4 regions of the Providencia sp. genome follow, and region 4 is predicted to be linked to each of the others. Evidence: predicted binding sites of a transcription regulator. Region 4 holds the regulator's gene; each other region holds the start of a gene.
The links. The regulator LexA, encoded in region 4, represses DNA repair genes until DNA is damaged. The targets are predictions, from matches to a motif close to TNCTGTATGTACATACAGNA.

Region 1 (8,357 bases), on a different contig from region 4:
TTTCCCATTAAAACCCTTTGACGCCACAAACGCTTGGCACTTTGGTCAACAACTTGCTCGCTTGCATCAATGGGAAGAACAACCGAGTTATGGTTTTGATTTTGACACTATGCTAAGTACCATCACCCAACCAAATGGCTGGGAAAAACGATGGAATTCATTTTTTGCAGAAAAACGCATTGGATTACAATTACAGCTTGCCTCTGAAAAAGGGATGGTATTTGGTGATATTCAATTGATTGTTGATATTGTTAAAAACCGTCTTTCGGGACATCAACCTCAGCCGTCTTTATTACATGGCGATTTATGGCCAGCTAATTGCGCAGTAACAAATCATATTGACGGTGTTCTCTATGATCCTGCCTGTTATTGGGGAGACAGAGAATGTGATATTGCTATGCTGCCTTTATATCATGAGCTACCAATTCAAATTATTGATGGCTATCAAAGCGTATGGCCGCTACCTAATGGTTTTTTGGAACGACAACCGATTTATCAACTTTATTATTTACTCAATCAAGCCAATATTTTTGGTAATGAACAAAGTTACCTGCAAGCAAGAGCGATCATCGATAAATTGATTGAAACACAATAAAATACTGCGCTAGCGTAATGCCGAATCACTTAACTTTTTAAGTGATTCGGATAACTTATTAGACTCAATAACTATAATTTCTACGGTTAACAGAACCTACCAATTTAAAAAATTCAACATAAAGAAAATACCAATTCCTAGCACAACTGGCCAAAAATATAAAATAAAGAATTGTGTAAAAATAGTGTGTCGAGGGATAGTCACTTTAGCTTCTAATTCTTCTTTTGAAATCTCTATACCTTTGGCTTTTTCCAAAATTACGTGATCTTCAAGACTTTCACGAATAAACTTAATTTGTCTGTACATCCGCAATCCTGAAGCACTTAAAGCAAGCCCAACAAATATAAAAACAAAAATTACCGTAAAACTAATATTGTTAGCCGATAAACCATCTGCGGCATGAGGTATTGGTGAGTTATTCCAAAAAATATTAAGGAATGCGGTACTTTGGCGAGTCATTTCGGCCATCAATTTTATAAAATCATTCGCGACCGCATTAATCCCTTCACCTTCTAATCCTTTTATCGCTGCTAGTTTAATTAAAGAAGCTAACGTAGAAACTAACGCCACAAGAAATACAACCCACCCCAAAATACGTTTACCAATAGCGATATAACTAGCATTGCGGAAATTCATTGCAACTATTCCTTAACAATATTTATTTTTGTCACCCAATTTTCCTATTAATAATAGCTGAAATTGCCCATCCTCTACAAATTTCCATTTAGAAATGATAGTTTTGTTATCACTTTCAGATTATTCAAGTGCCCTATGCACTACCCTATGCACTAATGGGTTCAATATTAGCGCTAGCTGTATATGTCTAATCGGGTGCTGACTTGCTACAATGCATCACTCAAAGTAGGCGCTAACACTTTCAAGTTGCCAATCACAATGAGAACACTGTCTATTGTGATGTTTTATTTAGATTCAATCACTTGAAATCTGGCAAGAATACACTCATACATGAATGGAGTTTTGACATGTACCATAAATTACCTATCCAATCCGTTATTTTTGATATGGATGGCTTGCTAATAGACTCAGAGCCTTTTTGGGCACAAGCAGAACATGAGGTTTTCTCACAGTTGGGGCTTGATCTTTCTATCGCTGATTCACTTCCAGACACACTTGGGTTACGTATTGATCACGTTGTTGAACTTTGGTATCAAGCTTCACCTTGGCAAGGTTGTAGCCAAGAAGAAGCGAAACAACGAATTATTGACCGCGTTATTGGTCTAGTTGAAGAAACTCGTCCTGTTCTTCCTGGTGTCGAACATGCAATGGAATTATGTCGCTCTTTAGATTTAAAAATTGCGCTAGCCTCTGCCTCGCCGATGTATATGTTAGAAAGAGTTCTAGAGCTGCTTAATATTCGCCATTATTTTTCAGCGGTAGTTTCTGCGGCTGATTTACCCATGAGTAAACCGCATCCTGAAGTTTATCTTAAAGCAGCGGCACAACTGTCGACAAAACCAATCCATTGCGTCTCTTTAGAAGATTCATTCAACGGTATGATAGCGGCAAAAGCGGCAAGAATGCGCTCTATTGTGATACCGGATCGTCAACATTTCAACGATCCTCGTTTCGGATTAGCTGATGTGAAACTGGCATCACTCAATGACTTAACTGCTGAATATTTACGCTAATCATTGCCTCATAAATTAATAAGTGCGCTCCCCTATCCACTTTCGATAGGGGAATTCGCATCAGAGAATAAAATTCTTTTGTTATCTGCTAATAAATAAGAGTTTTTTTAACTTACTCCCTCTATCATATTCTTTTTAAACGTTTTATACTGCCATTTAACTGTATAGATAAACAGATGGTATTTTATCCACCATGACTGCTGAAGGGCATCTGCTTTTTTCCGTCGCCTCGTTAATAATGGCTCATAAATTACAATTAACGCCTGAGCTTGCTCAAGGTGATTGGCTGCACATGATCCCAGGAACGTTATTAGGTGCATTACTGCCCGATATTGACCACCCTTCATCTATCCCTGGGCGTCTGTTACGTATAGTCTCCCTTCCGATATCAAAACTCTGTGGCCATCGTGGCTTTACTCATAGCTTAATAGCATGGCTTATATTAATGATTTCCTGCTATCAATGGTTACCTGTTGATTGGGGTATTCCCAGTGATTTAATTCAAGCTTTTTTATTAGGTTATCTGAGTCATCTTGTCGCCGATATGCTCACTCCATCAGGGGTTCCTCTTCTATGGCCTTTACCTCAACGTTTTTGCCTACCATTATTACGCAGTAAAAATAGCAAACGAGGTGAGCGTTTTATTTCTGTTTTTTTGACTGTTTGTGCATGTTTGTTACCGGCAGGCTACCAGTTGGATTTTTACTTTCAAATTGAGAGCGCAATAAAATATATTCATAATCAAATGGATATACACTTGTCTACATAAACGCCGCTTTTGTAATATACTGTAAGCATGAATAAAACTATCTTATTACTTTTCATTATAAGAAATGTGTTTTATCACCTGATAACATATAACCAATTGTTAGAAGAAATATAATCCTTATAACCATGAAGGATTAAATAACAAGCAACGTAATTTAAAATCAGCGATTTGGAGTCCGGAATGAATATTCCTCTAATTATAAATTTACTCGTTTTTGTGGCATTACTAATACTGCTAGCAAAACTTGGTTCAAAAGGCTGGAGCCTGTCTAAAAAAGTATTGGTTGGTCTCGTTTTCGGTGTTGCTTATGGTGTCGTACTACATTTAGTGTACGGCAGCGGCCACCAAACAGTAAAAGACTCCATTCTTTGGTTCAATATCGTAGGTAATGGTTACGTTCAACTATTACAAATGGTCATTATGCCATTAGTTTTTGCCTCTATTTTGAGTGCGGTAGCAAGGCTACATAAGGCCTCATCACTAGGTAAAATTAGCTTTCTAACAATCGGCACGTTGTTATTCACTACGGCAATCGCTGCATTGGTTGGTATATTAATTGCCAATATGTTTGGGCTGACAGCTGAAGGCTTAGTTCAAGGCCAATCAGAAACAGCACGTCTAAGTGCTATCCAAACTAACTATATTGGTAAGGTTTCAGATTTAACGGTTCCACAACTGATTTTATCATTTATCCCTAAAAACCCGTTTGCTGATTTAACTGGCGCAAGTCCAACTTCTATCATCAGTGTTGTTATCTTTGCTGCATTCCTCGGTGTAGCTGCACTGCAACTATTTAAAGATGATAAAGAACGCGGTGAGAAAGCATTAGCGGCTATTGATGTGCTACAAGCGTGGGCAATGAAATTAGTGCGTTTAGTTATGCGTTTAACCCCTTATGGTGTTATGGCGTTAATGATAAAAGTCGTTGCGAGCTCTAATCTTGCAGACATCATTAACCTAGGGACATTCGTCATTGCATCTTATGTCGCTATTGCCATTATGTTTGTTATTCACGGCATATTAGTCGCATCAACAGGTTTGAACCCTATTACCTTTTTCAAAAAAGCAGGGCCTGTACTAACTTTCGCGTTTACTAGTCGTTCAAGTGCCGCAAGTATCCCGCTAAATATCGAGACACAAACACGTCGTTTTGGTATTCCTGAGTCGATTGCGAGCTTCTCTGCCTCTTTTGGTGCAACTATTGGTCAAAATGGTTGTGCGGGTATCTACCCTGCAATGCTTGCAGTCATGGTTGCACCGACGATGGGAATCAATCCATTTGACCCTCTGTGGATAGCAACGTTAGTGGGTCTGGTGACTATCAGCTCAGCAGGTGTCGCAGGTGTGGGTGGTGGTGCAACATTTGCAGCGCTAATCGTGCTACCTGCGATGGGACTGCCCGTCACACTTGTTGCTCTATTGATTTCCGTTGAGCCACTAATCGATATGGGCCGTACTGCACTTAACGTCAGTGGTTCTATGACAGCAGGTACCGTAACAAGTCAATTAATGGGCGAAACTGATAAATCAGTTTTCAATCAAGAAAATGATACTGAATTAAAGCATGTTTAATTATTAGTTCAGTTAATAGACCTGCCTTCTTAGGCAGGTTTTTTTTGCTTTAATTTATTGATTCTTAGTGACTATATACAAAAAAGGCCACACAATGCGCAGCCTTTGATTAAATTGATACAAGTAAAGCTTAAAAATGAAACTAAAGCTTATTTAAAATACCTCACATATACTTTTGATTATTTTATTATCTTTCTATTTTCATCAACAATATTTGAAAACTATGTTTCTATTACCTATATGAGAATAAAACATTGACTGTATTACTAAAGGGGCCTTGTTTAATCGTTGAATTATTTTCTTTAGATAATTCCGCTGAATAAAGGTAATTACCCGGTTTTTGCTGAGAAATAACACCTTTATAATATTCTTGATCAAAGCGAATTTCTTGCCCTAAACTTCTGTCTGTAATCGCCATCTGTAAGCCATTATCAAAAACTAAATATTTATTATTGACTACGCCTTTATTACTTTGAAATTTAACACTAACTTCCAGTGCGGCTTCACATGTTGAAACAGGCGTTAATGTTAAATTAAAATTTTCTTTTACTGTTTTATTATTTTCAAATTGGTCTGTCGTCAACTCTTTAAAATCGACCACCTCATCACTCATCGTAACAATAGGTGTCGGGCAATAGTTAACTAATGTTCCTACCAGACGGATAGTGTAATTATCACCAATACGATTTCTCACACCATCCGTGTGATAACCGAGAGTAAAATTACCTGTATCAAATGATTTTAATGGTCCCGCTCCGCGCTTTATAGTAAACGTATGCCATAAAGCTATTGAATAATTACCTGTATTCCAATACCCAACCATTAATCTAGGTGTATTCAGTGCTGTAATTTCTACTTCATTAGTGTCATAAGCTGATTGATAAACTCTAACGCCACTAGAGAGAAGATAAGCTTTAGTTGATTCGGGCGTTTGATTGTAAAACCAGATAGTTCTATCCGCTTGAGATCCTGAAAAATTACAATTCCATGATATAGCTGAAAAACCACTACCTAATGTTGTTCCAGCAGGGATATTTCCTGGTATTGTATTCAAATCAATAGATAGTAATGGCAAAGGGAACCACGCTCCTTGAGGAGTACATGTAACACCGGCATAAGAAAGCGCACTGAAAGTCAGTAATAACGAACTAAACACCCCTTTCTTAACTCTATTTTTTATTTTTTTGTTCATAAGGGATTTCATTTAAGTGTTCCTTAGCAGTTTTTATATATCTCACTGATATTTAGCAGGTTTGCATACTTTTTATCATTGCCATGTTAATGCAAATGCTAAATTTCACCTTGAACACATTTGCAATAATTTATTCTTAGCAAAATTGCATTCATGCTTTAGTAAACTTATAGTCACTAGTCGCTCTTCCATACTATTTTAGCTGTTTTAAATAAACATGCGTTGTTGGCTACGAAGAATACTACTCAGGTGGTGAGTAAATTGATATTCATAAGTTATTAATTTCGTCTATAGTGTGTAACTAAATATATTAACTGTATCAATACATATATCGTCTATATTTTCTATTAACGTTTCTTTAACTGGTCTAAATACTAACTCTGTTAATATTTGCATTATCAATTCCTCAGAAAACAGAAAATCCCGCGTTAAGCGAGGTTTCGATCTATAAATTATGTGATAACCCATTCATTATTATCTAAATTTTTAATTAGTAATTTTGATAATGCAACGTTTTGACTTTTATTCTAAATAAGAATGAATATCATACATCTGATTCATTGCCATTATAAGATTGTCTTCATAATGATAAAGGGATTCAGGGTAGTTAGTGACATCTTCAGACTGAGAAAATTTAATTTCTGAGAGTTTTATTTCTAAATTCGTATCAGTCACATTCATGTGAATTCCTTCCAGAACTTGCTGTAATTGATGTGCAGCTTTACCCCCTCCTCTATTTGCGTAGCTGACCATCATCGCCGGTTTTTTATTCCATTCTTTATACAAATGATCTATAGCATTTTTCAATGCCGCTGGGTAACCCCAATTATACTGTGGAAAAACGAATATATAGGCATCTGCTTCTTGAATTTTTTTGCTCCACGCAATTGTATGCTTATGCATATAAATACCTTCAGCAGGCAATCCAGGTTCATCATCCATTGGTAAATACCAATCTTTTAAATCAATAATTTCTGTAGAGTATTTTTGGCTTACCACATCTTTAACCCAGCATGCTATTTGTGGCCCAATACGCCCCTGACGAACACTACCAATTAAAATCTGAATATGCATACTTCAACACCCATAATTTTTAGAAATTTCATATCGTCAATAGAGATTTCCAGTAGAAAATAAGAACAGAGGCCAGCAACTGAATGAAAGCCCCCTGCATATAGTACAACGTCAAATGTCAGTCTTGTTTCTCTGTCATATAAATCTATGTTAAATGAAGCTTTAAATTTTTGGTTGATTATTATGCATAACTACACATGCAATAAAGATCATTATCAAAAAAATTGTATCGATATCAAGGTGTAAATACTCAAAAACTATTGGATCACAGATCACAAAAATTGGCAGATAATTATGACGATGACCATAGAAAAGAATGGCAAATTGATGTAATTTTAATAGTCTACTTTCTGTACTATTTTGAGGGTGAATTTCGCTAAGGTTTTGGGTAACTTTTTTAGCTTAAAAGATAAATAAGCATATAGGATTATTTTTTACTTAAAAAGTAATACTGCATAACTCAGCAATAAAAAAACAATAAAATACAATAGACTAGCCATCAACACTAAACAATTTAATTGTAGTTAATATTAATATTTCTAATGATTTTATAAATATGGACTCCTGTAATTATATGACCAATATTCATATACTAGAAACTAATTCCTCAAATAACCCTTGTATTAGCTGCGGTGCTTGTTGCGCCTATTTTCGTGTTTCCTTTTATTGGGCTGAAGCGCAAATAGGTGGCGGCACTGTACCACAACATCTAACAGAGCAAATCACACCATTTATGAGTTGTATGCAAGGAACTAATCAAAAACAAAATACACGCTGTACTGCGCTTAAAGGGAATATTGGGGAAAATGTTTCTTGTGCAATATATCACCAAAGACCAACGCCTTGTCATGAATTTGAGCAATCTTGGCTTAATGGGATACATAATGAAGCTTGCGATAAAGCTCGCGCGGCTTATGGATTAGCACCACTCGAGCCAAATCGGCCGCAAATTGCTTGTTAATCGTCAATGACCCAGAGCATTTCTGGGTTATCTTCCAAGCTAACTCAATTAGTATTGCAATCAACTCATCATGAGATTTCATTCATCACTTGCATTGCCAATTCAAATGAATATAACCGTGCTTGATGATCAAATATTTGTCCATTAACCATGATTTCATCAGCTTGCGTTTGACGTAATATCGATTCTAATCCATGACGAATTTTAGCTTTATCGCCGACCAAAGACATAGCGAGTGCCTGCTGAACCCCAAATTGTTCTGCTGGAGACCAAATAGTTTCCATATTTTCGACTGGCGGTGGGAGTTGAGAAGTTTGTCCACGACGCAACATAACAAAAGCTTGTTGCATAGACGTAAATAGAAACTCTGCATCACGATTGCTATCTGCGGCAATAATATTAATGCATACCATTGCATAAGGCTTAGCTAGCCTATCTGAAGGTTTAAAGTTAGCACGATATAATTCCAACGCTTGTAATAACAAATCGGGGGCAAAATGTGATGCAAAAGCAAAAGGTAATCCCATTTCAGCCGCAAGCCTTGC
Region 2 (8,357 bases), on a different contig from region 4:
CCATTATCACAGTGGGCAACTGGCGGTGAACATGCGCTGATGAACACGGTGACAGGTGAACCCATTACTTGGATGCAAGCATTTCTAGGTAACATGCCGGGTTCTATTGGTGAAGTCTCGACATTGATGATTTTCATTGGTGGTGCACTTATTATTTTCTTCCGTATTGCTTCTTGGCGTATCGTTGCTGGAGTGATGTTAGGCATGATTGCCATGTCTTACTTGTTCAATCTAATCGGTTCAGACACCAATCCATTATTTGCTATGCAATGGTGGTGGCATATGGTTTTAGGCGGCTTTGCATTTGGTATGATTTTTATGGCGACAGACCCCGTTTCTGCATCATTTACAGATAAAGGTAAATGGGCATACGGTATTTTGATCGGTGTAATGTGCGTGCTTATCAGGGTTGCGAATCCAGCCTATCCAGAAGGAATGATGCTAGCAATCCTGTTCGCCAATCTGTTTGCTCCTCTGTTTGACTATATGGTCGTTCAAGCAAATATTAAGCGGAGAAAAGCCCGTGGCTAATGAAAAACCAAACAATAAAGATGGTATCGGAAGAACATTTCTAGTCGTTTTCATTTTATGTCTAGTATGTTCTGTCGTGGTAGCCGGTGCTGCTGTTGGGTTAAAACCTCAACAACAAGAACAAATCTTGTTAGATACACAACGTAATATTTTGAGTGTTGCGGGTTTGTTGAAACCAAATATGACTGTTGAAGAAATTCAACAAGTTTATCGTGAACGTATTACACCTAAACTTCTGAATTTTAAAACTAATGAGTTATCCGATAGCACTAGCCGATATGATTTGAACAATGAATTACGTAGTGATGAAACCAGTATTGCACTTTCACCTGCTGAGGATATTGCTAAAATTCGTCGTCGTGCAAATAGCGCTGAAATTTATCTGGTTAAAGATGAAGCGGGTAAAGTTTCTCAAATCATTTTGCCAGTATATGGTTCAGGTTTATGGTCGGTGATGTACGCATTTGTAGCAGTGGATATTGATGGCGTGACATCTCGCGGTATTACTTACTATGCACATGGTGAAACACCGGGCCTAGGTGGTGAAGTTGATAACAAACAATGGATAGCACAATGGCCAGGTAAAAAATTGTTTAACGAACAAGGTATGCCTGCGATTAAAATCGTGCGTAGTGGCTCAACCGATAGCCCATATGGTATTGATGGTCTTTCAGGTGCAACGCTGACATCAAACGGAATTCAACACACATTTGATTTCTGGATGGGTGATAACGGCTTTGGTCCGTTCCTGAAAAAAGTACGAGAAGGAGCGCTGAATAATGGCTGATTCAAAAGAAGTAAAACGCGTCCTACTTGGGCCGTTGTTTGATAATAACCCAATTGCATTACAGGTTTTAGGTGTGTGTTCGGCATTAGCTGTTACCACTAAGATGGAAACCGCACTGGTTATGACTATCGCTGTAACCTTGGTTACTGCGTTCTCTAACTTTTTTATCTCACTGATTAGAAATTATATTCCAAGTAGTGTGCGGATTATTGTACAAATGGCAATTATTGCTTCACTGGTAATTGTTGTTGACCAAATTCTACGCGCTTATGCCTATGAGATATCAAAACAGCTTTCTGTCTTTGTTGGTTTGATTATCACCAACTGTATCGTTATGGGACGCGCTGAAGCTTATGCAATGAAAGCGCCACCTATTGAAAGCTTTATGGATGGTATCGGTAACGGCCTTGGTTATGGCGTTATTTTAGTTTTAGTGGGTTTCTTGCGTGAATTATTTGGCTCAGGAAAACTGTTTGGTATCACGGTATTTGAATCGCTGCAAAATGGTGGTTGGTACATGCCGAACGGCTTGTTCCTTTTAGCGCCAAGTGCGTTCTTTATCATTGGCATGCTGATTTGGGGATTACGAACCTTGAAACCAGCTCAGATAGAGAAGGATTAACCTGATGGAACATTATATTAGCTTGTTTGTTAAAGCCATATTCATTGAAAACATGGCATTAGCGTTCTTTTTAGGTATGTGTACATTCCTTGCGGTATCGAAAAATGTCAAAACAGCTTTTGGTCTTGGAATTGCAGTTACTGTCGTTTTAGGTATCTCTGTGCCTGCAAATAACCTCGTGCTTAATTTAGTATTGCGCGATGGTGCTTTAGTTGAAGGAGTGGATTTATCATTTTTAAATTTCATTACCTTTATCGGGGTGATTGCAGCACTGGTTCAAATTCTCGAAATGATTTTGGATCGCTATTTCCCATCACTGTACAACGCATTGGGTATCTTCTTACCGTTGATTACCGTTAACTGTGCAATTTTTGGTGGTGTATCTTTCATGGCCCAGCGTGATTATAACTTTAGCGAATCCATCGTGTATGGTTTTGGTTCAGGTATTGGCTGGATGTTGGCGATTGTATTAATGGCCGCAATTCGTGAAAAAATGAAATATTCAGATATCCCAGCGGGTCTAAAAGGTTTAGGCATCACCTTTGTGACGACCGGTTTAATGGCATTGGGCTTTATGTCCTTCTCCGGCGTGCAGCTATAAAGGCGAGAAGAATTCATGGAAATTATTATTCTAGGTGTAGTGATGTTCACCCTGATAGTTTTGGTTTTGACAGGTTTGATCCTGTTTGCAAAATCTAAACTTGTCAATACAGGGAACATTAAGGTTGAAGTAAACGGTGACCCAGAGAAAAGTTTTGATGCGCCAGCAGGGGATAAGCTGCTAGGTATGCTGTCAAACCAAGGTATCTTTGTTTCATCGGCTTGTGGTGGTGGCGGTTCATGTGGCCAGTGTCGCGTAGTTATTAAAGAAGGTGGTGGTGATATTCTTCCAACCGAGCTTTCACATATTAACAAACGTGAAGCGAAAGAAGGTTGTCGCTTAGCTTGTCAAGTTAACGTCAAGCAAGACTTAAAAATTGAATTACCTGAAGAAATTTTTGGGGTTAAAAAGTGGGAATGTGAAGTTATCTCTAATGATAATAAAGCCACTTTCATTAAAGAATTGAAACTGAAAATTCCTGATGGGGAAGTGGTACCATTTCGTGCGGGGGGCTTTATTCAAATTGAATGCCCTGCACACGTAGTGAAATACTCAGATTTTGATGTGCCATTAGAGTACCGCGAAGATTGGGATAAATTTAATTTATTCCGCTATGTTTCTGAAGTGAAAGAGCCAACAGTACGTGCTTACTCGATGGCAAACTACCCAGACGAACATGGCATTATCTTGTTGAACGTGCGTATTGCAACACCTCCGCCACGTAATCCAGATGTTCCACCAGGCATTATGTCCTCTTATATTTGGTCACTAAAACCAGGTGATAAGGTCACTATCTCAGGTCCATTTGGTGAGTTTTTTGCAAAAGAGACTGATGCTGAGATGATTTTTGTGGGTGGTGGCGCCGGTATGGCACCTATGCGTTCTCATATTTTTGATCAACTTCGTCGTTTAAATACTAAACGTAAGATTAGTTTCTGGTATGGGGCTCGTTCTAAACGTGAAATGTTCTACACCGAAGATTTTGATCAATTAGCAGCGGAACATGAAAATTTCACATGGAATGTTGCACTTTCCGATGCTTTACCAGAAGATAATTGGACTGGCTATACTGGATTTATTCATAATGTCCTGTATGAAAATTACCTCAAAGATCACCCAGCGCCAGAAGATTGTGAGTTCTATATGTGTGGACCTCCAATGATGAATGCTGCGGTCATCAAGATGTTAAAAGACCTTGGTGTTGAAGATGATAATATCTTACTGGATGATTTTGGTGGCTAATACTACTAACGCTAAGTAAGTTGTATTGATTGTTCATGTATAGTGGCAGTAAAATCTGAAACAAAGAGGGGAAAACATGTTTTTCCCCTCTTTAAGATTTAAGACCGAAAATCAGTGAATTGATTTTTTATTTATTTTGACTGAAACATTCTCTTTATTTGTAAAAATGTTGATATTGTTAATAGTCTAAGTGTCCACAAATGTGAACATTTACGATTGAAGCAGAGAAAATTATGCTAAACAGAAAGATGATCGCCCCAATACTGTTATTTGCAGCAACTTTATTTTTAATCGCCTGCGGTGGACCTGAACAGCAAAATATTCAGGGACAAACAATGGGGACTTATTATTCTGTTAAGTATGTCTCTGATTCGTCAGAACATTCAACTGAAGCGATTCAATCGGAAATTGATAAGCGTTTGGAAGAAGTTAATGACCAAATGTCAACATACAGACCTGATTCTGAGCTAAGTCGTTTTAATCAATCAAAAGCAGTCAACGTACCTTTTCCTGTTTCCGCAGCAACGGCTAAAGTCGTTTCAAAAGCGATTGAAATTAATAAGTTAACCGATGGTTCTTTAGATGTGACGGTCGGCCCTTTAGTGAATTTATGGGGATTTGGACCGGAAGGACGCGTAACAAAAGCACCTACAGATGAAGAGTTAGAAAAGCGTCGGGCATGGGTTGGTATTGAAAAACTGTCTGTACAGGATAATAACCTAATTAAAACCATACCTGAGCTCTATGTAGATTTGTCATCAATAGCTAAAGGTTATGGTGTTGATGTTGTTGCTGAGTATTTAGAATCACTTAATATCAATGATTATATGGTTGATATCGGTGGAGAAGTTCGCACTAAAGGCCATAATGGTAAAGATGCACTTTGGCGGATTGCAATTGAAAAGCCCTCTACTGATGGCGTAAGCCAAACTGCACAAGAAATCATCGAACCAGGAAATCTGTCTATTGCGACTTCTGGTGATTACCGTAATTATTTTGAGCAAGACGGTGTTCGCTTCTCACATACAATTGATCCAAAAACAGGCAAACCAATTGTTCATAACCTCGTTTCGATTACTGTGCTTGCCGATAATTGCATGAGCGCTGATGGGTTATCGACGGGGCTGAATGTGTTAGGTCCAGATGTAGGTTTTGCACTTGCCGAAAAAATGAATATTCCTGTTTTTATGATTGTTAAGACGGATAAAGGGTTTGAAGAGCGTTATACTAAAGCATTCGAACCATTCTTAAAGAAAGACAGTAAATAGGAGGAGAAAGGAATGCTAAATACCTTTATTGCAGCCTTTGTCTTATTTTTATTGGCATTTTTAGGTATGTCACTTGGATATATTATTAAGCGTAAAAGTATTCAAGGGAGTTGCGGTGGGCTAAGCAGCATTGGTGTTGAGAAAGTATGCGATTGCCCAGAGCCTTGTGATGCACGTAAAAAACGGATGGCGCGTGAAGAAGCACGGCAAAAAATGTTAGATAAACATAGAATTATTTAAAGTGATATTTCTCGGTAAGCATACTTATGGAATATGGGTATGCTTATATTTATTAATATCTAATACATTTCTTTCGAACAAGAACCAGATGTAGGGTAAATAATAGACATCTGCTTTGAATTCCCGTTAAAATTAATGGTTACTTTGCCATTGTCGTTATCCTGAATTTGACAAGGCAGATAATCCCCACTACTCCAAAACTGCCCATCTTTAGTGACTATTTTTGCTTTCCATGCCATTTTGTCTTTTAAATCAAAGCTAAAGGTATGGATATCCTTAATAGTTCTTTTATCTGCCAAATTATAAAGAACAAAAACGTTCTCGATGATATTAGAACCTCGTTGATAAAAAATTTCGACTTTCTTTAAATCTTCATTCCAAAAATTCTCAATCGAGATTTGCCCAAGTGATGTAGACATAAATTTAGCCCTTTGATTATTAGATGTAATTAATTATCACACCAATATCTTAAGGTGTAATTAATATTGATTATCATTTGCTAACAACAAAGTATTCATTGAAATGCATTATGAAATAAAAATGGCTTAATTAATCTATAGCGGGTAACAATATAATTTTGTTATTACATAAATTAGCTTAAGCCAGTTAATAAACTACTGTTTGAAGGCCTTCGGTGAGTCAACCATCACTGCATCTGCACCAATTTCTTTAGCTAATTGATAGTCACTGGCATTGTTTACACCAAATAAAATAATATAGGCGTTCCCTGTTTTTCTAAAACAATCAACCGCTTCTTTATCCCAAGACAGTGTTGCAGGAGAACGGGCTTCACCTAAAGTGTATTTCTCAACAACCTCGACTTTGCGGTGTAATTCAAAGCCATACCAACGAACGGATTGCGTATCTTGAGTGGTAGATTGTTCAGCTGCGACGGGGCACTGATGGTTCATTACGCTATTTGCTAATAGGGTACGGGTATCATCACGGCTTTCAAAGGTATTAATTTTTGTCGAAATCTTTGGCAATGCTTTAATGAAATCGTTATTAGTGGAATAGAAGCGAACCTGATTAAATGCATTGGTTTTATTTAATAATGAAAATATCGCTTTTGCTTGGATATCAGGATCTGCATCTGGAGATTTCAAATCGATATAAAAAGGTGTATCTGGATATTTTTTTAAGATAGTTTCTAAAGTAGTAATGGTTGTTTCTTGAGCGGGTAATTGTAAGTTATTTTTTTGATTAAATTGGTGAGCTGCGCTTATTTGGCTGAGTTGTTCGGCAGAATAATTTGAAATTGGCCCTTTTTTATTGGTTAGCGCATCTAAGTCACTTGGTCGATACAGCACCAGCTGATCATCTTTACTGAGTTGTACGGTGAGCCAAATCGCATTGGCTTTATTATCTTTTGCTAAGTTAATTGCATAAAGGGTATTTTCTGGGGCATCAGCAGTTCCGGCTCGGTGTGCCACAATTTGTGGGTTTTGTGCGAATGCACTGTGACTAGCAAGAAGAAATAGACTGATAACCATTCCTTTTTTTATACGTGGTGTTAATTTATTCATTGTGTGTATTTCCTATGATGTTAATTATATCAATATGTTGTGTTAATTTTAATGAATTGTTGTTGTAATACTTTTTTTGTCATTTGTAAGTAGTTCTTCATGAAATTAAGACTAACTTGCAATTGTAATCCGATTTTTTAATGGCTCTTCTCATCAAATTATATGGGTGAAGTTTAAGCTAATTGCTAGAATGCATTGATGTACAGGCACTATATACATATGGAAATCGTAGATTCTGGCAGTAATATATTTCAATCGTATGAATAAGTGCGTGACTGAATATTTCAAACGTCATCACACAATGAGGCATGTATATAATTGAATGTTTCATAACTATACTGTATATTTAATCAGTATTTTATGGTGTGAGTGTATTATGCGTAAAATTATTCATATTGATATGGACTGCTTTTATGCAGCGATAGAAATGCGTGATGATCCCTCTTTACGCAATGTGCCTGTCGCTGTGGGAGGAAGTGCGGATCGCCGAGGGGTTATCTGTACGGCAAATTATGAAGCGCGGCGCTTTGGTGTGCATAGTGCTATGTCCACGGCGATTGCGTTACGACTTTGTCCTCATCTTAAAGTTGTTTCAGGGCGAATGTCGTTATATAAAGAGACATCTGTCCGTATTCAGCAAATTTTCGCACGTTACACTGACTTAATTGAACCTCTTTCCCTTGATGAAGCTTACTTAGATGTTACTGATTGCCAACAATTACATGGCTCAGCAACTTTAATTGCAGAAGCTATTCGTCAACAAATTTTTGATGAATTACAACTCACCGCATCTGCGGGTATTGCGCCGATAAAATTTTTGGCAAAAATCGCATCTGATATGAATAAACCGAACGGTCAATACGTGATTAAACCGCAAGATATGGCTGAGTTTGTTTTAACATTGTCACTTAAAAAGATCCCCGGAGTAGGCAAAGTCACGGCTCAAAAATTAGCAGATATGGGATTACATACCTGTGCCGACGTCCAAAAATATGACGTAATCGCATTAATTAAAAACATGGGTAAATTTGGACAATCATTATGGGAGCGTTGTCATGCTATCGATGAGCGCCCAGTGAATCCTGATAGATTACGTAAATCGGTTGGGGTAGAGCGAACATCAGCGGAAGATATTCATCAGTGGGAGGAATGTTTATTGTTGTTGGATAAGCTATACGATGAACTGCAATTGCGCTTAGCAAAAGTAAAACCAGACTTACGTATTGCTCGCCAAGGTGTGAAATTTAAATTCGCTGATTTTCAACAAACAACACAAGAGCATGTTTATCCAATACTTGATAAATCAGATTTAGTTCAAATTGCAAAACAAGTTTGGGAAAATCGTCGGAAAGGTAGGGGAGTCCGGCTAGTGGGGTTACATGTTATGTTGATAAGTCCTCAGCTCGAACAGCAATTATCTTTATCCTTCATACTTTGAGCCACAGCGTTGTTGGCTTCTCAAGGTATCTTTATCCTTCATACTTTGAGCCATAACGTTGTTGGCTGCATTCGCTAACCGTGGTCACATACTTATGTATGC
Region 3 (8,357 bases), on a different contig from region 4:
GTATACGTGCAAGACGTAAACGTCATTTCAATGCGGAACATCCACATACCAGGAAAAAATCTATTGATTTAGATTTTTCTGTTTGGCAGCGTTTATCTAATTTAGCAGTAAAACGTAATAAAACGTTATCTGAGACTATTATTCAGTTAATTGAAGATGCAGAACATAAAGATAAATATGAAAATCAAATGAGTGCATTAAAACATGATTTACAGGCTATTTTGGGCAGCTCTCAGAGTAATAAAGATCCAAAGTAATAAGATTAAGCAATAAAGGGTCGCAGTTAATATTGATATTTTTAGGGTAAGTCTCAATTTGAGCATAATGAACAATTAAAAATAAGCCGAGACCAAAATAAGTATAAAAAAAAACCCCATAAAATGGGGTTTTTTAGTATTCAGTTCAAAATTCTAACTAGGGCTAATAATTAAGCGCCTGGTTGAGTTACAACTTCAGTTGTACCTTGAATTTCGATTTCAACGCGACGGTCTGGTGCCAAGCACTCGATTAGAGCAGCACGGCCTTTAACGTTGTCACATTTGTTACCAGTTACTGGATCTTCTTTACCACGGCCTTCAGCAGCGATTGCTGTTGTAGGAACGCCTTTAGATACCAAGTAGTCAACTACTGACTGAGCACGTTTCTGAGAAAGTGGCAGGTTGTAGTTTTGTGAACCGATACGGTCTGTGAAACCAACTACCAGTACGCGACCTTGAGTAGGGTCGATGCTGCTTAGTTCAGTATACAGTTCGTTCAGCGCTTGCTGACCTTCTGGTTTCAAAGTTGCTTTGTTGAAGTTAAACAGAACGTCTGAACGCAGTGTGAAACGTTTGTTTTCAACAACTGGAGCTGCTGGCTCAACAACTGGAGCTGGTGCAATTACTGGAGCTGCTTCTTGACCGAAACGGTAAGCAACACCAACACTCAGCATGCCATTGTCTGGACGAACACCGATATTGTCTTTATCACCTAGGCTACTAACCCATTGGTAATCTAAACGAGTAGCCCACTCTGGAGTGATTGCATACTCAAGACCTAATGCGTATACAGGTGCAACGCCAGTGTCAGTTTCTTTGAAACGTTGGCCATCTTGTTTAGCTTTAGCTTCTGTACGGTATACCATACCACCAAGACGAGTATAAACGTCTAAGTCATCCATGATTGGATAGCTCAGTTTGGTAGTTAGTGAAACACCCATAGATTTCAGGTCGCCGCTGTTGTCAGCGCCTTTATATTTCATTTTACCAAACCAGTCGTAACCGAGTTCAAAACCCATGTACTGGTTGTATTGGTAACCTGCATAAGCACCTGCACCGATAGTGTCACGGTCAGTAGAGTTACCTACATTATTCCATGCTTGGTTATCAGCTTTAGATGGGTTTAGGCTAGTGCTTTCATAGTGTGACCAACCTAATTTAGCACCAGTATACCAAGTGTTATCTTTTGGAGCTGCTTGTGCAACAGTTGTAAATGCTGCTACTGCCACTGCTATTGCGATAGCTGTTTTTTTCATTTTTTACGCCTCGTTATCATCCAATATTGGCTGGCTTCAATGAGCCTTATTATTTGCCATTGGTTCTATTTACTTGCTAGGTTCGCTGACATTATCTACAAAAAATTACGAAAAGTAAAAAATAATGCCTTACGCATAACAAGCTAAAGTCTACAACGAACGGAGAAAGATACAAGTAGAGTGAGCAATAAAGGTTAAAAAAAATATTATTTTATTGTATAAATCAGAGGGATATATATATTTAGCATCTTGTTTACTTTTTAGCTATCTAGTTGATCTTCAATGTTTTTCATTTCACTTTAGGGCTAATTATTACAAGAGGTTAAATTTAGTAAGAAAATTCTTAATATTGCTTAATGATAATAGTCTGAATGAATTTTTAGATGATTTTGCTGTCCAGAATTGATGCTAGCCATATTATATGTCATTTGTGGACGCATAATAAAGCCAATTGAGCGACCTTCTTGAGCAGCATATTGTAAACGGATGAAATCATGTTCACTTATTTCAGGAAGCCATCCTAATACGACACTATAATTACCACTTCTGAGTGCTTTTTCCATTGCATCAATCGTCGTGATAGATTCCATATGACTTAATTGCATAACTTTATGCGTTGGAATTCCAGCTTGCTCTAACCAGTGTTTACTTAATTTTTTATTTGGGCTTAACCAAAGCAGCCAACGCGACTGTATACCAAACTGCCGCAGCATAGGTAAAAGAATATAATCCATGATTGGGTGTTTTTCATCGTAGACAAGTTCACTCACTATACCTTGTTGCATTGAGTCACTTAAGTGACTTTCTGATGACAGAGTTTGTGTGTAATCATTGAGAGAATGTTCTGTTGTGTTATTCCAAGAATAGATGCTCATAATTCACCTCGTTACGATACTGTATGAACGTACAGTAACTGTATATTCATCCAATATCAAGCCTATTTTTTCAAAGCGCTTCGCAACTTTGTGGTTTTTAAATGCATTAAGCTTGGCATTTATTGTAGAAACTCTCAGAATCAGTTGTGTGTAATTATTTGTAAAAAAAGGACTTCTAAAGTTTCTACTCGTAGGAATTGAAGTGCAATAAGCCTTAAAAGGAGTGAGGGCATATGTCATTACAGGAAGAAAAAATTTACAATTTGTATCGGTTATTAGGTCAATTTGGGGAATTGAAAAGAAAAAATCATTTTGGTGGGCATTGCCTACTTGTTGATAATGCAATTATTGGGGTGATTTTAGAAGAGCATTTTTATTTAAGAGGATGTTTATTGGCAGGAAGTCATTTTGAGGCCTCGGAACTTAACCGCTTAGTTTATAGTAAAAAAGGGATCCCATTAGCACTTCGATATTACCAATTACCTGAACAAATATGGTGTGATGAAGGATTATGTCTTTACTACATTGAATTGGCGTATCGTTCTGCGATGGAGGAGCTGCAACAAAAACAAACAGTATCAATTCGTATTAAAGATTTACCCAATATGAATATGTCGGTTGAAAGGGCTTTGGGTAAAATTGGTATCTATCATGTGGAGGAATTGCGTATGATGGGTGCTAAAGCTTGTTTTCTTAAATTAAAACAACATGGACGACATAATCCGAGTATTAAATTTTTAATTGGACTCGCCGCTGCAATTGAAGGTTGCCATAGTGCCGTACTGCCAACAAATATTAAGCAGGAATTGATTAACTGGTATAACGATGTTAATTAATTACGTTATTGATTAAATATCATTGTAACAATATGAATAACAGAGCGGGCATTAAACGCCACTATAGGATTTTAATGCCCGCTCATCAGTACGTTTAAGATACGTTAATTTGTTTTATCATGAGCTTAATTTCAGGAATAAGTTCGAGTAACAATTTAGTTTGCTCTAATATCAATTGTGTTTTTTCATCGTCACTGGTGGACGTGTTATCAATTCGTTGTAATAAGCTTTGACGTAATTGATCGGATTTTTCATCAATTGTTTCATCCTGTTGAGTTACTTGAATAGCAGACTCTACGTAGCAAACTGCATCGTTTAATAAGGTAAGATTTTCGTTATTTGGCATTTTTTCGCGATGTGCACCAAGTGCTGAAATATAGCTTAATAAAGTATGATTTAAGCAAAGTAGCCGAAAAGCTTGTTCTTGCGTAATTTGATAGGATTTTGGGTCAGTCGCCATATTAGAAACAATAGAGGCAAATTCGGCATCATTCTTATGAGCATCACGACGAGCAATGCGGTATTCAAGACTATTATCTTTACCTTGATAATACTGTTGTAAGATTGCATCTAAGTAGCGGCAGTTGCTCTCCATTGTCTTTTGTATAACTTGTGGAAGTTGGCGAAACTTCCAGTCTGGCCAAATAAAGCTAACGGCAAGTAATGCAATGAAACAGCCGATGACAGTATCAATGATTCTTGGTAATGCCACATCAAACCCTTCACCTAATAAATTAAAACAAAATAGAACTAATAGTGTGATAAATAAGGTGGCTTGTGCATATTGGCTGCTACGGAACATAAAGAACAGTAATCCCGATACGACGATTAACGTAAGTTGCCCCTCAATAGATGGAATGATATTGAGAAGTGGCAAGCCAATCAAAATACCGACAATGGTTCCGATGATCCTTAACGCTAAACGTCGTTTAGTGGCGCTATAGTTGGGCTGGCAGACAAATAAACTGGTCAGCAAAATCCAGTATCCACGTTCCATATCAAACAATTGAATGATGGCATAGCCGGTACATAACAGTATTGACATCCTGACGGCATGGCGAAAAAGTGAAGATTTAGGCGTTAGATTATGTTTTACCCGCGCAATAATATCGCCAATACCAGAAAGGGATTCGTCAGAAAGTTGTTCAATTTGTTTATCATTTTGTAACCATGAGCTTTGTTCTAAACCTAATCCTTTAAGTTGTATATCAATGCCCTTTAAATTATTAAGCAGATTATGCAACGCTTTAATTTCATGTAGATTAGGTGATTGTACTTTTAATAATTGCAATGAATTTTCGAGGTAAGCAAAAGTCCGTTCAAAGCGAGGATTATGTTGGTACTGTTTACGCCATAATACGGATTGAGCTACCTGTTGGCAGGCTCTTGCTTGCATGGTGAGTAAACGTTGAAAGCGAAATAAGATATCGTAATGGCGCAATGTACGACTTAATTGCTGATATTGGACATGTGAGGAGCTTGCTCGTTCATGAATATCTTGTGCAACAAAGTAATAATGGAGGCTATTTCGTGTGCCTTTTTGGCCTCTATCGCCTTTTAACCTACTGAGTAGGACAATTTTGGCCTGATTCATTGTGCTAACAAGGGTGCCATTAACCAGTGCTAAATCATAGACGGATTGTTGGTAGTCATCTTCGAGATCGGGATCGAATAAGTTGGCTTTAGCATCTAAATAGGCAGATAGTTGCTGATAACATTGAGTAATGGCATCTTGCAATGGTCTAACAGGGAATAGAAGATGCCCTATCAAAGTTAAAATATTGTACCAAATAGCACCAGTCAGCAACAAGGCGGGTTGTTGATACCAAGTATCAAAAATGGGCACACCTAGCATGGTATAAATGGCGATAAGTAAGGCACCAAAGGCGATAGTTGCGTAGCGTTGCCCTAATGCGCCAAGTAGAATAAAAGCACAGGTAGAAAAAGCGAGACCGAAAAAGAAAAAGATGGGGTAGGGGAATAACAGTTCAATTGAGACTGATGCAATAAAAAAGCAAAATAAAGTGATGATGAGATTTTTTATTCTGCCCGTTAGCCTATCATCTAAGTCAGTTAATGCGGCGGCTACAACACCCAATGTAAGGGGGATCGTGACTTTAGGATCCTGACCTAATAACCATGGAACTAATGTTGTTCCTGTCAGCGCTATTAAGATTCGGATATAATAGAGTATATGGCTGTTATAAAGCACACGGCGAAAATTGGTCAGCAGCGTTAACACAAAATACCTCAAAGGTAAGACAATCCCTAATTTATATAGGATAGCTTGTTTCTCGATAATAAAAAACCGTTTGAAATCAAGCTGCCATTATTTTCATTATTGATTAATTCAGGTGCAAGACGTATGGAACTGAAATCGACGCAGATTGGACAGCGCCTGGCTCAGCATCCCTATAATCGGGTTCGCTTACTTAATGCAGGCATAGAAGTCAGTGGTGAAAATCACCAATACATGATCCCTTTTAATGAACTCATTGATATTCGGTGTAAAAGAGGGATTGTATGGGGCGAATTAGAATTTGAAATCATTGGTGAGCAAGTGGTGCGCTTGCATGGCACAGAATGGAAGCAAACTCAGCATTTTTATCATTATCTAAATGAAAAATGGCAGCAATGGAGCGCTGAAATGAGTATGGTGAGTGCTGAGGTGTTAACTTCACTGGCAGAACGTATATTGCAGCAAACAACTCAGGATGCTTGGCTGAGTTTACGCAATTTAGCGGCAATTAGAGAGTCAATTACACAACAATTCTCGTCGCTCCCACTACCTTTAGCACGTATTTCATCATTTCAAAATTGTTTTTCTCAATATCAATTATGTCAAAAATGGCTTAATCAGAGTCAACGCTGCCGTACTCAAATTAATGAAAAATGGTGTGAGTCTGTTCTTTCTCGCTATGCCGATTTTTTTCAAAATGTGGAATCTTCTGCGTTAAATTATTCTCAATCACTGTCAGTTATTAACGGTGAAGACAATGTATTAGTTCTTGCGGGGGCAGGTAGTGGCAAAACCTCTGTTTTGGTGGCAAGAGCGGGATGGTTATTACAACGTGAGCTAGCGAAACCAGAACAAATACTATTACTTGCTTTTGGTCGTAAAGCGGCAGATGAGATGAATGAGCGTATCCAGTTACGCCTTCAACAAGAAAATATTGTAGCAAAAACATTTCATGCCTTAGCGTTGCAGATTATCCGAGAAGGTAGTAATAAATCTCCGGTGATTAGTGAATTAGAAACTGACACTCAAAAACGTCAGACGTTACTATTAGATGAATGGCGTGAGCAGTGTTCAAGTAAAAAAGCGCAAGCCAAAGGTTGGCGTGAATGGCTATCAGACGAATTACAATGGCAAATTCCTGAAGGTGAATTTTGGCATGATGAAAAAATTAGCTATAAAGTCAGTGCTCGTTTAGAACGTTGGCTGAACCTTATGCGAATGCATGGGGGTAGCCAAAAGGACATGATAGAAAATACAGATGAAGAAATAAAAGACCTTTTTCAAAAACGTATTCGATTGATGGCACCTTTATTAAAGGTCTGGAAAAGTGCCTTGAAAGAGGAAGGTGCAGTCGATTTTTCAGGTTTAATACATCAGGCGATAAACTTATTGGAAAAAGGACGTTTTATTAGCCCTTGGAAACATATTTTAGTCGATGAATTTCAAGATATTTCGCCTTTAAGAGCTAAATTGCTTCAAGCACTACGTCAACAAAATAAGCAAACGGCATTATTTGCTGTGGGCGATGATTGGCAGGCTATTTATCGTTTTAGTGGGGCTGAGTTAAATTTAACGACCTCATTTCAGCATTATTTTGGTGAAGGTGATAGCTGCGCTTTAGATACCACGTATCGATTTAATGAACGTATTGGTGATATCGCGAATCAGTTTATTTTACAAAATCCTGCACAATTAGATAAACCCCTTAATAGTCTCACAAAAGGTAATAAAAGGTCGGTAGTTTTATTACATGAAGATGCGTTAGAGCGTTTATTAGATAAAATGAGCGGTTATGTTCTTGATGATGAAACGATATTAATTCTTGCTCGTTATCATTATTTAAAGCCAGAGATTTTAAACAAAGCACAGACGCGTTGGCCAAAGCTGAATATTAAATTTATGACTATTCATGCATCAAAAGGACAGCAAGCGGACCATGTGATTATTTGTGGTTTAAACCAAGGCAAGGATGGGTTTCCTGCTCCTGCGAGGGAATCGATTATTGAACAGGCTCTATTACCAAAACCTGAAGAGTTTGAGCATGCGGAAGAACGGCGATTGCTATATGTGGCATTAACTCGTGCTAAGCAGCAAGTTTGGTTATTATATAATCCAGAAAATCCTTCTGATTTTGTTGAAGATCTTCGCGAGTTAGGCGTACCTAGACAGAAAAAACCATGATGTATTTTGATTTTTAGTCGTGTGCCGGAGGTTATCCGGCACGGGTATGGCGTAAAATTAAGTTGTTCGTTTATTTAAATAGCTTTGATAATCGGGGATCACGATATCAATTGTGCTATCAAAATAAGGTGATGTGATAAGGAAATCTGCTGTTGCTGCATTAGTGGCAACGGGAATATTCCATACCGTTGCTAAACGTAGAAGTGCCTTTACATCAGGATCATGTGGGACTGCGTTTAGAGGGTCCCAAAAGAAAATTAGCAAATCAATTCTTTGTTCTGCAATCATTGCGCCAATTTGTTGGTCTCCTCCCATCGGGCCACTAAGCATACCAGTGACTTGTAAACCTGTATGCTGGCTAATGAGAGTCCCTGTTGTACCTGTCGCAAATAATTTATGTAGTTGAAGTCGTTCACTATTTTTTTTGGACCAAGCGAGTAAGGAAGGTTTACAATGGTCATGGGCAACCAGTGCGATATTTTTTGATTCGGCTAATTTACGGGTCGTTGATTCCATGATATTCCCTTAAATAAAAGGCATGATTTCGCCTTTAAAAACGAATGAGCATTTAGATACAAGATATATCATAATGTAGGTGAATAGTTTACTGATTTTGGGAGATATTTTGATGAGAGATCAAGAAATTGCTGAAATTTTAAAGCATGTAAATATAATTGCCTTAGTGGGTGCTAGTGACCGCGAAGATAGACCAA
Region 4 (8,357 bases):
CACCATTGTTTAAAGCATAACCAGTACCAGTTCCTGGGAATTCTTTACCAAATTCAACAACTTTGTCAGAACCATTAGTGATAATGATACCTGCATTTTTCACTTTTCCACCTAAGCCTAGTAATTCACCTGTAAAACCTGTGAAACCAGAAATTGTAGAACCTGTGAAAGTGATTTTCGCGTTTTTGTAAGTTTCAGTTGAGCAATTTTTTAATACGATATCAAAATTTTTGCTATCTGAACGGAATTGGTTAGAAGTCAGTTCATGTAAAGCAATTTCACCGAAATCAACAACTTGTTTCAAGTTATCGGCATCAATTGAGCATGGAACATCATTAATAAAGCCAATAAAACGAACTTCACCTTGTGAACTTTCAACTGTTGCAGGTACAACTGGATCTTCTGCTAATGCAACACCAGAAACACCGACACCAAAACCAAGAGCTAGAGTTAATGCTAATTTATTCAGTTTCATAAACGTTACCTTTAAATAAGTAGGAAGAAGCTTCCTCTTTACTGATTTTTATTGGTAAATAATTAAGTTCATTTACTTAATCGATTTAACCTTGAAATTATTCCAGCAATCCGACTTTGTTAATTTCACTCAGGTTAGAGGTGTATATATAAATAAGATCCATCTTATTTATCGTTTTATTAAAAAGACCAGAACTCATGAAGCCAACATTCTCATTTATAATAATTATTAAGTTTCTCTCATAATTATTGAAAATTGATATAGAACACTTAATGAGTTTTTTACATATACCGTTTGATATTTTCTGATGTCAATTCTACAACTTCGATATTTATTGTCAAAAAAGACACACGAAATGAGTTTATACAGCTTTAAATTTCAATAAAAAACACCATGCCAGAGTTACAAACTAGAAACATGATAAAATACATAAATCAAAGTAGTTATTTAGAATAATTTATATAAAACATTCTTTTTTATTTATAAAAATTTCAAAACATTTCAAAAAAACACAAAAAATAAAGCAATATTTAAATCTATATAGACAGTAAAACTTGAATTAAAATTCCAATTAAAATCAAACATCAAGACCAATAGATAAAAATAGTCGTATAATGAATACTTATAGTTTGTTTTATAAAAATTGCTCAGATAAGTCTCAATTAGAAATTGGTTCAAAACGTAACATAACATTTCTATCAAATGTTTATTAAAAGTTAAATATTTGGTGCGAATTGTTTATCGTATGTATCACCCGGATAAATAATAGATAAATAATAGATAAATAATAGATAAATAATAGATAAATAAAAAAAATATAAACTCTACCCTATATTATTTTTTATATTTCTTTCTATTTTCAAATATACTTATTATTACTTACCGTTCACCATGAGTACCCTTTGTTGCTTTCAGTCTCTATCACTAACAAAACTATGGTAAACTTGTGAGTAACAGACGTTTCAGTTTTTCAAGGTTGGGAACAAGTAAGATGAAAAAAATGAACGAAGAAATGTTGCTTGTGATGGCTGAAAGAATTTGCCAGTCAAGAGGTGTTAGATTGACACCACAACGAGAAACCGTTTTACGCCTAATAGCGAAACAGCACGGGGCTATCAGTGCCTACGACTTATTAGACCTATTACGTGAAGTTGAACCTCAAGCAAAACCCCCTACAGTTTACCGTGGCCTTGAATTTTTAATGGAACAAGGCTTTATTCATAAAATTGAATCAACAAATAGCTACGTTATTTGCCATCATGTTGACAACCCTAGTCATATTTCAGTCATGCTGATTTGTGATATCTGTGGAAGTGTCACTGAAAGTGATTGCACAACAATTGAAGCTGCGATTATTGATTTAGCAGGAGAGAATAAGTTTCATCTAAGGCATACCGTAGTAGAAAACCATGGATTATGTCATGAATGCTATGAAGTGAATGCTTGTCAAGACCATGACCATTGTGAGCATAACCATGAACAACAAGCCATTATAAAGAAGAAGTGAGTGCTGTTATAAAAATATACCGATAGAAAACGCGCCTATAACGGCATTGGTATAAGAGTGTTATTATAAAATAATTGCTATAAAACCCTTGTTGAAAAACTAAGTTCAAGATTTAAAAATTTCACTTAATATCTAGCCAACTGTTCACTTTATGTGAACTAGATATTAAAGCAATAAAAACACGCGGGCAGACGCCACTAAGAAATAACTAACATCAGAGTGAAATCTGCCAGCCAAAATTCAGATACTTAAAGCAAAACGAATACAGTCTACTAATGCCAATCACTATTACGAATCACCCCAACAGCGAGGCCTTCAATAGTAAAGTTTTGCTGACGTAAATCGATAATAATAGGTGAAAACTCAGAGTTTTCAGCCAGCAATTCAACTCGGTTACCTTGCTGCTTAAAGCGTTTTACCGTCACTTCATCTTCAATACGTGCAACCACAATCTGACCATTATGAACGTTTTGTGTTTTATGCACTGCAAGTAGGTCGCCATCCATAATACCAATATCTTTCATTGACATGCCGCTGACGCGTAATAAAAAATCAGCATGTGGTTTGAATAACTCAGGATCAACCTGATAATGACTTTCAATGTGTTCTTCTGCAAGCAAAGGTTCACCTGCTGCAACTCGGCCTATTAACGGTAAGCCAGGGTTATCATTAGCTTCTTCCATCAGCAAACGAATACCTCTGGAAGCACCAGAAACTATTTCGATTACACCTTTACGAGCTAAGGCTTTTAAGTGCTCTTCTGCCGCATTAGGTGAACGAAAACCTAGGCTTGCTGCTATTTCAGCACGTGTAGGTGGCATGCCTGTTTGCGCGATGTGATCACGCACCAGGTCATAAACCTGTTGTTGTCGAGCCGTCAGTGCTTTCATTCCGTTCCCCTGTTTGTTTATACAGTCAGACTGTGAGTATATACAGGTAAATTGAGATTTGAAACAGTTAAATCACTGAACTTAGGCATTTACTATCTATTTAGGTTCTTTTGTTATGTTTCAGGGCCTTTCAAGACTAGATGGTAAAATAACGCTGCCATAAAACAATTACCCAAACAAATAATGCTAAACCAATACTGATAAAAACAGCCGCAGAACCGATATCTTTTGCTCTACCCGAGAGTTCGTGATATTCACTCCCCACACGATCAACCACAGCCTCAATTGCGCTGTTAATCAACTCAACAATTGCCACTAACACAACAACACTGACCAATAAAATTCTATCTATATAGCTAATATCTAAATAAAAAGCGATAATAATCGCAATAATTGCTGCGACCGATTCTTGCCGAAAAGCAGCTTCATTTATCCATGCGGCTTTTAGACCTTTAAGGGAGTATCCCGCGGCTTTTATTACTCGGGTTAAACCCTTATCTTGATTCGCCATATTTATTCCTTAAAATTTGCAAACAATAATCGTTTTTTGCGGTCAAAGTGAATTCTCAGTAACAGATTTGCCAGTTGATTTCTGGTATGATTGCGAAGCATTGTTAACAAGAGGCTATAATCATTTATGTCACTATGGCGTAAAATATATTACAACATGTTGAATTTACCACTTAAATTATTGGTAAAAAGTAAACTAATTCCATCGGACCCAATTACTGAGCTGCAATTGGATACAAATAGGCCTACGCTTTATGTATTGCCATACCACTCTAAGTCCGACCTCCTAACGCTACGTCACCAATGTTTAGCCATCGGTCTACCTGACCCGTTAATTGATAATGACATCAATGGTATTAAATTACCTGCCTATGTATTTATCGATGATGGCCCACGTGTTTTTCGTTACTATTCTCCGGATCCACGTAAAGAGTCAGTGAAAATATTCCATGCTTATTTAGATTTGCATCGTAATAATCCAAATTTAGATATTCAGATGCTACCTGCATCCGTGATGTTTGGTCGCTCGCCAGGACGTGAAGGTCATACACCAACACCGCCGTTAAAGCTGCTCAATGGTATCCAGAAATTCATTGCCATTCTTTGGCTCGGGCGCGATAGTTTTGTTCGTTTATCACCGATTGTCTCAATCGGAAAAATGGCGCAAGACCACGGTACCGACACCATTATTGCCAATAAACTTGCGCGAGTTGCTCGGATCCACTATTCACGCCAACGGTTAGCCGCGGTAGGACCTAAGCTTCCTGTACGCCATGAACTGTTCAATAAACTGCTCACGTCAAAAACAATTGAAAAAGCGGTTGAAGATGAAGCGCGCAGTAAAAAAATTCCACTCAAAAAAGCGCAACAAAATGCGGTTAATATGATGGAAGAGATAGCGGCAAATTTTTCTTACGAAGCTGTTCGCTTATCGGATAGAGTCCTAAGTTGGACTTGGAACCGACTCTATCAAGGGATAAACGTTCAACACGCTGAACGAGTCCGCCAGCTAGCGCAAGATGGCCATGAAATTGTTTATGTTCCATCCCATCGTAGCCATATGGACTATTTACTGCTTTCCTATGTGCTTTATCACCAAGGGCTCGTTCCACCCCATATCGCGGCAGGTATCAACCTCAACTTTTGGCCGGCAGGACCTATTTTCCGTCGTCTAGGTGCCTTTTTTATTCGTCGCACATTCAAAGGCAATAAACTCTATTCAACAATATTTCGTGAATATTTGAGTGAATTATTTGCCCGGGGTTATTCAATAGAATACTTCGTTGAAGGAGGTCGCTCACGTACAGGTCGTTTATTAACGCCTAAAACTGGTACGTTATCGATGACATTACAAGCAATGCTGCGTGGAGACTCACGTCCAATCACTATTGTGCCTATTTATATTGGCTATGAACATGTGATGGAAGTCGGCACCTATGCAAAAGAGCTACGGGGCGCAGAGAAAGAAAAAGAAGGTTTCCTTTCGATGATTCGAGGTTTGCGTAAGTTACGCAACTTAGGGCAAGGTTATGTCAACTTTGGACAGCCGATTTCTCTATCTCAATACCTGACTCAACGCGTACCTAATTGGCGTGATTCCATTGACCCTATTGAACCGCAACGCCCATCTTGGCTAAACCCAACAGTTGGCGCGCTGGCAGATAATATCATGGTCAATATTAACAATGCCGCCGCGGCGAATGCCATTAATCTTTGTTCAACCGCTTTGCTTGCTTCGCGCCAACGTTCTTTAACCCGTGAGCAACTTATCGAACAAGTTGAGTGCTATCTGCAACTATTGCGCAATGTGCCTTATACTGCCGACGCGACTACGCCGAACAAAACGGCGGAACAGTTGCTCGAACATGCATTGCAAATGGATAAATTCGAAGTCGAAAAAGACAGCATGGGGGATATTATTATCCTCCCTCGTGAAAATGCCGTCTTAATGACATATTACCGCAACAATATCCATCACCTACTGGTATTACCTTCGTTGATTACCAGTATCGTTCTGCACCATGAGCGCATTAGTCGCCAAGATATCCATTTTCAGGTAGGGCAAATATACCCGTTCCTTAAAACTGAACTGTTTATGCGTTATGACAGTGAGTCTTTAGCAGAAACCGTGGATACCTTGATTAATGAGCTAAGTGATCAGAAACTTATCGGCTTACGTGATGACGATATGGTAGTACTGAATCCACGCCGTATTCGACCATTACAATTGTTAGCGGCAGGTGTCCGTGAAACACTACAACGCTATGCAATTACACTTTCTCTACTCAGTGCTAGCCCAGAAATAAGCCGGAACACTTTGGAAAAAGAAAGTCGTATTTTGGCTCAACGTTTATCTGTTCTTCATGGTATCAATGCACCTGAATTCTTTGATAAAGCAGTATTTTCTACACTGGTTGATACCTTAAAAGAGCAAGGCTATATCGATAACGATGAAAATGACATTTTCACAGCAAATGCGAAGAAACTTTACGCCGTCATCGCCCGTTTAATGTCACCAGAAATTCGTTTAACGATTGAAAGTGTCGGCCAAACGGATGAGCTTTCTGAACCTAAAAAGATACCCGTTATTGAAAGTAAAGTTGCCGAACAAACAGCTGAAGTGAAACCTGAACCAAAAGAATAACGTGATTTTTAGTCTGTTATCTTGTTAGATAATTAGAATAGCAAAAGGGTAATGCGTCATGGCATTACCCTTTTTTATTGTCCGTTTATTATCTTCCTAATACTGCTAGAAATAACTCACAACAATACCGATAAATAAAATAAGACCGACATAGTTATTATTCAAAAAAGCTTTGAAACAAGGAGCACGTTCACGATTAACCATTAATTTTTGCTGATAAATAAACAGCGCTAACACAAAAACTAATGATATATAATAAGCCGTTCCTAAGTTTGCTAAAGAGCCTATTACAATCAATAAGCCAATCATTAAAAGCTGCAATCCACCAATAATGACCTTGTCATAACGTCCAAATAAAATTGCCGTCGATTTCACACCAATTTTTAAATCATCGTTACGGTCAACCATCGCATACTGGGTGTCATAAATAACTGACCAAAGAATATTAACTAAAAACAATAACCAACAAACTAAAGGCAGCGATTCACTGACGGCAGAAAATGACATTGGAATCGACCAACCAAATGCCGCACCTAAAACAACCTGAGGTAAATGACTAACACGCTTAACAAAAGGATATACCCACGCTAATGCAAGACCCGCGATGGATAACCAAATAGTCATTGAGTTTAAGGTCAATACCAGTAAAAACGAAAGGCCAACTAGACCCACAAATATGATTTTGGCTTCTTTTTCGGTGACATCACCACTCGGTAAAGGCCTGTGTTTTGTTCTTTCCACATGCCCATCAAAATGGCGATCGGCAAAGTCATTAATAACACAGCCAGCAGCGCGCATGAAAAATACACCTGCGGTGAAAACAATTAAGATATGCAAACTAGGTGTACTTTGAGCCGCAATCCATAGTGCCCAATACGTCGGCCACAGTAATAACAGTGAGCCAATGGGTCTATCAATACGCATTAAACGGCTGTATGCATGCCATTTACTTAGCGTCATACTTCCCTCCACTTTGTCGTGCTCCTTTCTTACTTATTATTTAATAATATATGCAGGTGATTCAGGTAAAAATATTTCTGTTAATAATAAGGGTTTATCTGACAGTCTTAGCAAGGAACGACGAACCCAACGACTCGCACTAGAGCCAATATGAATATAATCTCGAGTGAGATTATCACGACTAAATAAATAACGCCCTAATGGTACTCTGCCGATATCAACTAACTGTTGGTCATCATCGGTGAGTGTTTCTTCTGGGATAAGCGTTCTTCCTAACAACCATGGGATATTATCCCCATACATGATCACTTCTCTTAACCAATAACGCTGACTTGCCGGTAAACATTTGGCCTCTTCTGCACTCAACATTTCAGGTGACACATAGCGTTCTAAATAAGGTATCACAGTGACTTGTCGGCTATGTTGTTCAAATCGTTGAGTCATAGAGCCAAGTTCTAATAACCAATTAAGGGTATTGGCTGGCACTAATTTATCATTATCTTTATCATCCTCTGGCAACCAATGAATCGGGTGAGAGGTAAAAAGCGTTTCATCCATTACTTAAATTTCCACCATAAAATACATGGTTTAGTTATCTTATTTCTTATTAAGTAGGATATCACGTTGTTTTGCTGCAAGGTTAAAGTTAGCTAACAATTTATATAAAAAGTCACATATTCAACACGAATTGTAAAAAACAAGTTAATATAATATTAATTAATAATGAGTTAGAGATATAAATGAATCATTAATATTGAAACAGCCTGTGTTTAAACAGACTGTTTCAGCGAAAAATCTAATCCATTAACGCCAGATTTTATAGCGGTTAATCAAGCCATTTGTCGAACTATCATGACTCTCTACAGCATCACCATCTTCTAACTCAGGTAAAATACGGCTCGCCAGTTGTTTACCTAGCTCAACGCCCCATTGGTCAAAGCTGAAAATATTTAAAATAGCGCCTTGAGTGAAAATTTTGTGCTCATACATAGCAATCAATGCACCCAGTGAATAAGGTGTAATCTCTTTTAACAAAATAGAATTTGTCGGTCGATTACCTTCAAACACTTTATATGGCGCAACATATTCCATCTCTGCAACATTTTTACCTTGCGCCGCAAACTCTGCATCAACAACTTCACGCGTTTTACCAAACGCTAACGCTTCTGTTTGGGCAAAAAAGTTAGAAAGCAGTTTTTCATGATGATCGCCCAACTGATTATGCGTCACTGCAGGTGCAATAAAATCACACGGGATCACTTTTGTGCCTTGATGGATCAACTGATAGAAAGCATGTTGGCCATTAGTGCCAGGTTCGCCCCAAATAATTGGGCCCGTTTGATAAGAAACAGGGTTGCCATCGCGATCAAT

Region 1: ACTH6U_RS10115 (metal-dependent hydrolase) is a predicted target of LexA. The motif match lies at 2,403-2,422, and genes of this name have one in related genera.
Region 2: dinB (DNA polymerase IV) is a predicted target of LexA. The motif match lies at 7,154-7,173, and genes of this name have one in related genera.
Region 3: sulA (SOS-induced cell division inhibitor SulA) is a predicted target of LexA. The motif match lies at 2,406-2,425, and genes of this name have one in related genera.

What each region holds. Positions count from the first base shown of each region.
Region 1 covers NZ_JBQDNB010000010.1:59,468-67,824, forward strand. Annotated here, with positions in the region: gene ACTH6U_RS10100 (fructosamine kinase family protein) at 1-595, shown strand, start outside; gene ACTH6U_RS10105 (YniB family protein) at 692-1,231, opposite strand; gene hxpB (hexitol phosphatase HxpB) at 1,579-2,244, shown strand; gene ACTH6U_RS10115 (metal-dependent hydrolase) at 2,438-3,013, shown strand; gene ACTH6U_RS10120 (L-cystine transporter) at 3,194-4,585, shown strand; gene ACTH6U_RS10125 (fimbrial protein) at 4,818-5,777, opposite strand; gene ACTH6U_RS10130 (NADPH-dependent FMN reductase) at 6,300-6,851, opposite strand; gene ACTH6U_RS10135 (YkgJ family cysteine cluster protein) at 7,426-7,812, shown strand; gene ACTH6U_RS10140 (luciferase-like monooxygenase) at 7,881-8,357, opposite strand, start outside.
Region 2 covers NZ_JBQDNB010000001.1:16,924-25,280, reverse strand. Annotated here, with positions in the region: gene ACTH6U_RS00125 (NADH:ubiquinone reductase (Na(+)-transporting) subunit B) at 1-531, shown strand, start outside; gene ACTH6U_RS00120 (Na(+)-translocating NADH-quinone reductase subunit C) at 524-1,318, shown strand; gene ACTH6U_RS00115 (NADH:ubiquinone reductase (Na(+)-transporting) subunit D) at 1,311-1,940, shown strand; gene nqrE (NADH:ubiquinone reductase (Na(+)-transporting) subunit E) at 1,945-2,541, shown strand; gene nqrF (NADH:ubiquinone reductase (Na(+)-transporting) subunit F) at 2,557-3,783, shown strand; gene ACTH6U_RS00100 (FAD:protein FMN transferase) at 4,017-5,051, shown strand; gene nqrM ((Na+)-NQR maturation NqrM) at 5,064-5,291, shown strand; gene ACTH6U_RS00090 (hypothetical protein) at 5,351-5,710, opposite strand; gene ACTH6U_RS00085 (glycerophosphodiester phosphodiesterase family protein) at 5,906-6,817, opposite strand; gene dinB (DNA polymerase IV) at 7,194-8,255, shown strand.
Region 3 covers NZ_JBQDNB010000006.1:21,851-30,207, reverse strand. Annotated here, with positions in the region: gene matP (macrodomain Ter protein MatP) at 1-257, shown strand, start outside; gene ompA (porin OmpA) at 428-1,513, opposite strand; gene sulA (SOS-induced cell division inhibitor SulA) at 1,867-2,388, opposite strand; gene ACTH6U_RS06900 (TfoX/Sxy family DNA transformation protein) at 2,622-3,224, shown strand; gene yccS (YccS family putative transporter) at 3,319-5,466, opposite strand; gene helD (DNA helicase IV) at 5,590-7,644, shown strand; gene ACTH6U_RS06885 (methylglyoxal synthase) at 7,702-8,160, opposite strand; gene ACTH6U_RS06880 (CoA-binding protein) at 8,273-8,357, shown strand, end outside.
Region 4 covers NZ_JBQDNB010000004.1:244,608-252,964, forward strand. Annotated here, with positions in the region: gene ACTH6U_RS05580 (fimbrial protein) at 1-475, opposite strand, end outside; gene zur (zinc uptake transcriptional repressor Zur) at 1,467-1,982, shown strand; gene lexA (transcriptional repressor LexA) at 2,255-2,872, opposite strand; gene ACTH6U_RS05595 (diacylglycerol kinase) at 3,009-3,383, opposite strand; gene plsB (glycerol-3-phosphate 1-O-acyltransferase PlsB) at 3,510-6,026, shown strand; gene ubiA (4-hydroxybenzoate octaprenyltransferase) at 6,132-6,986, opposite strand; gene ubiC (chorismate lyase) at 7,023-7,544, opposite strand; gene pgi (glucose-6-phosphate isomerase) at 7,791-8,357, opposite strand, start outside.